Regions from separate parts of the Saccharothrix camelliae genome, predicted to be linked through region 1. Evidence: riboswitches for the same ligand, from Rfam matches in the RefSeq annotation. Region 1 holds a riboswitch; the other holds the start of a gene.
The links. Region 1 has a riboswitch for glycine ahead of gcvH (glycine cleavage system protein GcvH). Riboswitches for the same ligand answer to the same signal wherever they lie in the genome.
Positions count from the first base shown of each region.

Region 1 (4,371 bases):
TGGTGCAGGGTCAGCAGCAGCCGCCAACCGTCGGCCAGGCGGTGGATCTCGGACCGCGCGAGCGGCACGAGGGCGTCCGCCTCACCGCGCTCCGCGGCCTCGTCCAGCAGCGCCAGCCGGCGCAGCACGGCGGCCCGCAGTGCCTCGTCCACGCCGGCTCACATCCTGTCGGCGACTTGGTCGAGCAGGCGGTGCAGCCGACGGGTCTGCGTGACGGACATCACAGCGGACTCGCCGGGCGGTGCGACCAGGAGAACTCGGTCGTCCTCGACGAGCACGGTCATCGACCGGTCTCGTCCGAACGGGTCGTGGCAGTCGATCCAACCCTCGGGTTCAGCCATCTGCGCTCCGATCGGGGAGTGGCGCGGCGAGCGCGCCACGCGGGCGGACGACCCCGCTGCGTAGCTGCGGGGTTCCCGCCCTGTGCATCGGCCGTGAGGGCGTCGTGACTTACCCGTTACGCCCCGAATTCACTCGTTTGCTTGAGGTCGCGCACGGTCCGTTGGCCACCGGGGGGCGAAATGCGCCCCGGTTCGGTGGGCCCGCTGGGCACGGACCCCCGATCCCGGCTAGGATTGGTGACGCGGCCCGCTCCCAGTGACCCCCAGGCTGGTTGAGCGGGCCGTCTCAACGCCGAAGGGCCCCGCTCACACCTGGTGAGCGGGGCCCTTCGCGGTTCCGGCGCTCAGAGCTCCAGGGGCGTGTGGGCCAGCCCGTGCGCCTGCGCGACCGGCAGGTTGGTCAGCAGGCCGTCGTGCGCGTTCAGGCCGAGCGCCAGCGCCGGGTCCGACCGCAGCGCCGCCTCCCAGCCCCGGTCGGCCAGCGCCACGGCGTGCGGCAGCGTCACGTTGGTCAGCGCGTAGGTCGACGTGCGCGGCACCGCGCCGGGCATGTTGGCGACGCAGTAGAAGACCGCGTCGTGCACCTGGTACGTCGGGTCGGCGTGCGTGGTCGGCCGCGAGTCGGCGAAGCAGCCCCCCTGGTCGATCGCGATGTCCACCAGCACCGCGCCGGGCTTCATGTCGGCCACCAGCTCGTTGCTCACCAGCTTCGGCGCCTTCGCGCCGGGCACCAGCACCGCGCCGATGACCAGGTCGGCCTCGCGGACGGCCTGCTCGACCGAGTAGCGGTTGGACGTCACCGTGCGCAGGCGGCCCTGGTAGAGGGCGTCGATGTGGCGCAGCCGGTCCACGTTGGTGTCCAGGATCTGCACGTCCGCGCCCATGCCGACGGCGATCGCCGCCGCGTTCAGGCCCGCCACGCCGCCGCCGATGACGACCACCCGCGCCGGGTGCACGCCGGGCACGCCGCCGGGCAGCACGCCGCGCCCGCCGGAGGGCTTCATCAGCGCGAACGCGCCCACCTGCGGCGCCAGCCGGCCCGCGACCTCGGACATCGGGGCCAGCAGCGGCAGCGCGCCGTTCGACGTCTGCACGGTCTCGTAGGCGATGGCGGTGGTCCCGGAGTCCAGCAGCGCCCGCGTCAGCGGCTGGTCGGCCGCCAGGTGCAGGTAGGTGAACAGGACCTGCCCCTTGCGCAGCCGCGGGTACTCCTCGGCGATCGGCTCCTTGACCTTGAGCACCAGGTCGCCCTCGGCCCACACGTCGTCCGCGGTGGCCAGGACCTTCGCGCCGGCGGCCAGGTACTCCTCGTCGGTGATCGCCGAACCGAGGCCCGCGCCGGTCTCGACGACCACGTCGTGACCGCGCTGCGCCAGCTCGTGGGCGCCCGCCGGTGTCAGCGCGACGCGGTACTCGTGGTTCTTGATCTCGCGGGGGACGGCGATCCGCACGGTGGGCTCCTTCGGCCGGTGTTACACCCAAGGTCCGGTAACGCGATTTCGGTGTCATCGTGCGGCGGGCACCAACGGGCCGGGGTCGGGTTGTGCCGATCGCACAAGCCGGTGGTCGCGTTGACACCCGTTGGTGTGGCACCTAGCGTGCGTCCAACCAACTGAACATCGGCCGCGGCGCGACGACAGCGCCGGAACCCGCGCGGGAGAGACCTCGGTGAACGTGCCGGGGCGCCGAAGGAGCAAGCACCCCCGCACACTCTCAGGCAGCGAGAACCGCTCGGGTGAGGCGACTCTGGAAAGCGCGCTCGACGCGCACCCACGGTGCAAGCCGCGACGCCGCGGTGAAGCTCTCAGGTCCCAGGACAGAGCAGGGGATCCGGACCTTGCCTTGAGGAGAGCTGTCGTGACATTTCCGGACAACCTGCTGTACACGCCCGAGCACGAGTGGGTGGACTGGGCGCCGGGTACCCAGGACCCCGTGGCGGTCGGCATCACCTCCTACGCGGCCGGGTCGCTCGGCGACATCGTGTTCGTCGAGCTGCCCCAGGTCGGCGCCGTCGTCAAGTCCGGCGACGTGTGCGGCGAGCTGGAGTCGACCAAGTCGGTCAGCGACCTGTACGCGCCGGTCAGCGGCGAGGTGGTGGCGGTCAACGACGAGGCCGTGAACGACCCGTCATTGATCAACAACGACCCGTACGGCCGGGGTTGGCTGTTCAAGGTGGCGGTGACCGACGCCACCGGGCTGCTGACCGCGGCGAAGTACGCGGAACTGACCGGGGACTGACGCCGTGGCCATCAGCGTGTTCGACCTGTTCTCGGTGGGCATCGGGCCGTCCAGCTCGCACACCGTCGGCCCGATGCGGGCGGCGGTGATGTTCGTCGACCGGCTGCGGCCGGTGCTGGGGACCGTCGACCGGGTGCACGTGGAGCTGTTCGGGTCGTTGGGCGCGACCGGGCACGGGCACGGGAGTCCGAAGGCGGTGCTGCTCGGGCTGGAGGGCCACCGGCCGGAGGAGGTCGACCCGGCCGAGGCCGACCGGCGGGTGGCCGAGATCCGGGCCACCGGGCGGCTGCGGCTCGGCGGTGAGCGGGAGATCGCGTTCACCGAGGACCCCGACCTGGTGATGCACCGGCGCAAGTCGTTGCCGCTGCACCCCAACGGCATGAGCTTCACCGCCCACTCGGGTGACACCGAGGTCGACTCGGCGGTGTACTACTCGGTCGGCGGCGGGTTCGTGGTGGACGAGACGGCCACCGGGGCCGACCGGATCAAAGCCGACGAGACCCCGCTCGCCCACCCGTTCCGCACCGGGGACGAGCTGCTGGCGCGGTGCCGGGAGACCGGGCTGTCGATCAGCGAGGTGATGCTGGCCAACGAGCTGTCGTGGCGGGACGAGGCGTCGGTGCGCTCCGGCCTGCTGCACATCTGGGCGGTCATGCAGGAGTGCGTCGAGCGCGGCTGCACGATCGACGGCGTGCTGCCGGGCGGGCTGAAGGTCCGGCGGCGGGCGGCGGAGATGCGGCAGCGGATGACCGCCGAGCACTACGCCACCGACCCGCTGCGGGTGATGGACTGGGTGACGTTGTTCGCGCTGGCGGTGAACGAGGAGAACGCGGCCGGCGGCCGGGTGGTGACCGCGCCGACCAACGGCGCGGCCGGCATCGTGCCCGCGGTGCTGCACTACTACACGCGGTTCGTGCCCGGCGCGTCCGACGACGGGGTGGTGCGGTTCCTGCTGACGGCGGGCGCGGTCGGCGTGCTGTTCAAGGAGAACGCGTCCATCTCCGGCGCCGAGGTCGGGTGCCAGGGCGAGGTCGGCTCGGCGTGCTCGATGGCGGCCGGCGGGCTGGCCGAAGTGCTCGGCGGCACGCCGGAGCAGGTCGAGAACGCGGCCGAGATCGCCATGGAGCACAACCTCGGGCTGACGTGCGACCCGATCGGCGGACTGGTGCAGATCCCGTGCATCGAGCGCAACGCGCTGGCGTCGATCAAGGCGATCACGGCGGCGCGGATGGCGTTGCGCGGCGACGGCTCGCACTTCGTGTCGCTGGACAAGGTCATCAAGACCATGCGCGAGACCGGCAAGGACATGAAGGTCAAGTACAAGGAGACGGCACGCGGCGGCCTGGCCGTGAACGTCATCGAGTGCTGAGCGTGGCCGGGGGTCGGTGACGGCCCCCGGCCCGCGGGTCACGGCAGGACGGACTCGATCGCCTTGACGACCGCCTCGTCCTCCGGCTGGGTGGTCGGCCGGAAGCGGGCGACGACGTCGCCGGTGGGGGAGAGCAGGAACTTCTCGAAGTTCCACTGCACGTCGCCCGCCGCGCCGTCGTTGTCGGCGAACGCGGTCAGCTCCGCGTACACCGGGTGCCGGGACGGGCCGTTGACCTCGATCTTCTCGAACAGCGGGAACGTGACGCCGTAGGTGGTCGAGCAGAACTCGGCGATCTCCTCCGCCGTGCCCGGCTCCTGGCCGGCGAACTGGTTGCACGGGAACCCGACCACCGAGAACCCCTGCTCGGCGTACCGCTCCTGCAACCGCTCCAAGCCCTGGTACTGCGGCGTCAGCCCGCAC
Region 1 is NZ_CP160453.1:2,446,566-2,450,936, forward strand. It holds gene AB0F89_RS11985 (hypothetical protein) at 1-152, opposite strand, end outside; gene AB0F89_RS11990 (hypothetical protein) at 159-341, opposite strand; gene ald (alanine dehydrogenase) at 686-1,792, opposite strand; glycine riboswitch at 1,986-2,081, shown strand; gene gcvH (glycine cleavage system protein GcvH) at 2,199-2,579, shown strand; gene AB0F89_RS12005 (L-serine ammonia-lyase) at 2,584-3,948, shown strand; gene AB0F89_RS12010 (glutathione peroxidase) at 3,987-4,371, opposite strand, start outside.

Region 2 (4,371 bases), 840 kb from region 1:
TGCTTGCCGTCCAGTTCGGACGCCACCAGGTCCACCAGCACCAGGTGGACGTCCGTGCCGCCGGTGAGCACCTTCACACCGGCCGCCGCGGCGTCGGGCCGCGACAACCGGTCGGCGAGGATCTTCGCGCCCTCGACCGTGCGCCGCTGCCGGTCGGCGAACTCGGGCGACGCGGCGTGCTTGAACGCCACCGCCTTGCCCGCGATCACGTGCTCCAGCGGACCGCCCTGCTGGCCGGGGAACACCGCCGAGTTGATCTTCTTCGCCAGGTCGGCCTCGTTGGTGAGGATCACCCCGCCGCGCGGGCCGCCGAGCGTCTTGTGGGTGGTCGTCGTCACCACGTGCGCGTGCGGCACGGGGCTCGGGTGCAGGCCCGCCGCCACCAGGCCGGCGAAGTGCGCCATGTCCACCATCAGGTACGCGTCGACCGAGTCGGCGATCCGGCGGAACTCGGCGAAGTCCAGCTGCCGCGGGTACGCCGACCAGCCCGCCACGATGAGCTTGGGCCGGTGCTCGGCCGCCAGCCGCTCGACCTCGGCCATGTCGACCCGGCCGTCCTCGTCCGACACGTGGTAGGGCACCACGTTGTAGAGCTTGCCGGAGAAGTTGATCCGCATGCCGTGGGTCAGGTGGCCGCCGTGCGCCAGGTCCAGGCCCAGGATCGTGTCGCCCGGCTGCAGCAGGGCGAACATCGCGCACGCGTTGGCCTGCGCGCCCGAGTGCGGCTGCACGTTCGCGAAGCCGGCCCCGAACAGCGCCTTGACCCGCTCGATCGCCAGCCGCTCGATGACGTCGACGTTCTCGCAGCCGCCGTAGTACCGGCGGCCCGGGTAGCCCTCGGCGTACTTGTTGGTCAGCACCGACCCCTGCGCCTGGAGCACCGACACCGGCGTGAAGTTCTCCGAGGCGATCATCTCCAGCGTGCTCTGCTGCCGGTGCAGCTCGGCGGCGACGGCGTCCGCGACCTCCGGGTCGAACTCCGCGAGGGAGGTGTTGAAGTGCTCGGACATGTGTGGGTCTCTCCCTTAGCTGTTGCGCTTGTAGAAGGGCAGCGCGACGACTTCGACCGGCTCGTGCTTGCCGCGGACGTCCACCGACAGCGCGGCGCCGGGCTCAGTGTTGCCGACGGCCACGTACGCCATCGCCACCGAGTACCCCAGGGTCGGCGACAGCGCGCCGCTGGTGACCTCGCCGATCCGCTCGCCGGCCGCGTCCAGCACCGGGTAGCCGTGCCGGGGCGCGCGGCGGGAGGTGGTCTTCAGGCCGACCAGCACCTGGTCGACACCCCGTTCGGCGACGGCGGCCAGGGCGTCGCGGCCGACGAAGTCGCCCGGCTTGTCGAGCTTGACCACCCGGCCGAGGTTGGCGTGGAACGGCGTGCGCTCGCGACCCAGCTCGTTGCCGTACAGCGGCATGCCCGCCTCCAGCCGCAGCGTGTCGCGGCAGCCGAGGCCGGCGGGCCTGAGGTCGTGCGGCGCGCCCGCCTCCAGCAGCGCCCGCCACACGTGCGCGGCGTCGTCCGGGGCGGTGAACAGCTCGAACCCGTCCTCGCCGGTGTAGCCGGTGCGGGCCAGCAGCACGGGCCTGCCCGCCACCTCGGTCGGGTACGACGCGTAGTACTTCACGCCGGCCAGGTCGGTCGGCGTGAGGCCCGCCAGGATGGCGGTGGCGTTCGGGCCCTGCACGGCGAGCAGCGCGTAGTCGGTCGACTTGTCCTCGACCACCGCGTCGAAGCCCCCGGCCCGCTCGACCAGCGCCTCGTGCACGACGGCGGCGTTGGAGGCGTTGGCGACGACCAGGTACTCGGTGTCGCCGAGGCGGTAGACGATCAGGTCGTCCACCACGCCGCCGTCGGCCTCGCAGATCATCGTGTAGCGGGCGCGGCCGACGCCGATCGCGGACGCGTGGCCGACCAGGGCGTGGTCCAGCGCGGCGCCCGCCTCCGGGCCGGTGAGCAGGATCTCGCCCATGTGGGTCAGGTCGAACAGGCCCGCCGACGTGCGCACCGCGTGGTGCTCGGCCAGCTCGCTGTCGTAGCGCAGCGGCATCCGCCAGCCCGCGAAGTCGGTGAACATGGCGCCCAGCGCCTCGTGCTCGGCGTGCAGGGGCGTGCGGCGGCTATCCATCAGGCGGGTCCTCCCTGGGTGCGGACATGCCGAAGGGCCGACCGGTCGGGTCGGCGGGCGGGCACGTCCGAAGGATTCACGAGCGAAAGGATGACACGGTCCATCGGAGACTCCTCGTCGAGTGAGCCTCCCCCTCTGTCATGGGCCTGAGAGCTTCACCACCCCGCGAGGGGCGGCTTGCACCGTGGGCGAGGCGCGGTGGCGCGCCTGCTTTCCAGAGTTGCCTTCGTCGGGCGGTAGCTGTGCCTGAGAGATTCCGGGGAGGATTTGCTCCTTCGGCGCCCCTGGTCGGGGACTCTCCCGCTCGACATCGACGGCCGTGTCCAGTTGTCGCCGCAGACGCTAGGCGTGCCGGACGGCCCTGGTCAACCCGGGGGTCACAGGGCCTTGGCGGCCCGGACGCTCTCGACCACCTTGCGCTCGGCGTAGAACGACACGAACGGGATCGTGCCGGCGAGCAGCACCAGGACGGTGCCCTTGATCGACCAGCGGGCCTTGAGCGCCAGGTCGACGGTGAGCACCAGGTAGACCGCGTAGAGGAAGCCGTGGACCGGGCCGACGACCCGCATCATGCCCTCGTTGCCGCCCGAGTACTTGGCGATCATCGCGACGACGAGCAGCAGCAGGCCGCAGCCGACGACGTAAGCCATGAACCGGAACCTGGTCAACGCGCCGCTCATCGCCCTGCCTTCCCCTCAACGGTGGTCCGCGCGTGGAGTTCGGCGAGCATGCGGTTGTAGGCCGCCAGCTCTTCGTCCTCGTCGTCCACCGCGGGTGCTCTGATGGGCTCAACGGTAACGACCGGCCGCGACGGCGCGACCACCGGCTCCGGGGCGGGCCCGTCGGCGGGCCCGGCCGAGGCCGCGGCGGCGTCCTCCGCCTTGCGGCGGGCGTCCAGCTTGACGATGCGCCACACCATGAACGCCGGGAAGAGGCCGAACAGCGGCCACTGGAAGACGTAGCCGAGGTTCTGGAAGGTGCCGCCCGCCTGGGAGAACCGCTCCCACTGCCAGTAGGCGAGGCCGCAGCACACGACCAGCGACGCCAGGCAGGCGGCCGCGATCAGCAGCCGCTTGGGGGTGATGAAGCCTTGCACGAGCTCAAGAGTACTTGCTCGGTCCACCAGGGCTGGGGCTCCCGCACAGGAGCCCGCCCCTCCGGGCGAGGGCTCCCCGACCTCAGGAGCCCGCCCGACTCGTCGGACCTAGGCGACGCCGTCCCGGCGTTGCCTCTGCAGCCTGGCCACGCACCAGGCCGCCGCGCTGCCCCGACGCAGGTGCTGGAGCACCGTCATCGGGCCGAGGCGCCGACCGAGGTCGGCGGGCGTGAGCCCGGCCGCCCGGTAGTCCAGAGCGCGCTGGTCCAGCGGGCTGATGCCCGCGTCCCACCACAGCTCCGCCTCGGACAGGTCGCCGACCAGCTGCCAGTAGCTGGCGGCGGCGGCGAGCAGGACCTCGGGCACCTCGGGCGCCCGCTTCCTCATCGCCGTCACGTAGGCCGGATCGGCGGACTCGACCTGCACGAGCCCGCGAGGTCCGCCGTTCGCCCGCTGCACCGGGATCCCCGGCGCGGACGGCGGGGCTTCCGCGAGCCACGCGTCCTTGATCCGGTTCACCTCCTGCAGCTCGGCGTCGTCCGAGCGCTCAGCCGCCCACTGCCGCAACAGCTCGTCGACTCCGGAGTCCTCGACCATTCTGCCTCCTCATCGGTCGAAGATCAGCCAATGCGACGCACCGTATTAGCGGGTACCGACAACCGCTAGACCCTTGTTTGTCCAAAACCCTGTTACCAGGGCGTTATAGCCCTCATTCCACCCGTACGGTGCAACGTTCGGGGCGCATAGTCACCGATCGTGACCGCATTGCGCGGACTTCGACGGGGGCCCTAGGCGAACAGGCTGCGGACGAAGGTGATGATCGACTCGGCGCCGGACTGGAGCCACCCGAGCGCGGTCTTCACCGCCCCCGCGGACTCGTTCGGCTGGGTGATCAGGAGGAACAGCACCAGCGCGACCGCCGCCAGCGTCACCACCTTCTTGACGTTCACTGATCGGTCTCCGTCCGTGTCACTGGGCAGGGCGGCGGGTCGCCGCTCCGGTCAGGTCGAGAGCCATGGTCCCCCATTCACCCGGAAGATGGCGGCCGGACCCGCCGTGATCGCCCGACCGGCCGCAAGAACGACCACGCAAACATGCATCAGCCCTGTTCAGGGTCACCCGAACGGACGATCAAGGGGACCTGTGGTC
Region 2 is NZ_CP160453.1:3,283,028-3,287,398, reverse strand. It holds gene glyA (serine hydroxymethyltransferase) at 1-1,010, opposite strand, end outside; gene gcvT (glycine cleavage system aminomethyltransferase GcvT) at 1,026-2,129, opposite strand; glycine riboswitch at 2,252-2,350, opposite strand; glycine riboswitch at 2,351-2,439, opposite strand; gene AB0F89_RS16170 (DUF3817 domain-containing protein) at 2,504-2,806, opposite strand; gene AB0F89_RS16165 (hypothetical protein) at 2,803-3,222, opposite strand; gene AB0F89_RS16160 (helix-turn-helix transcriptional regulator) at 3,331-3,819, opposite strand; gene AB0F89_RS16155 (hypothetical protein) at 4,011-4,172, opposite strand.
Region 2: another riboswitch for glycine. It lies ahead of gcvT (glycine cleavage system aminomethyltransferase GcvT); the one in region 1 lies ahead of gcvH (glycine cleavage system protein GcvH).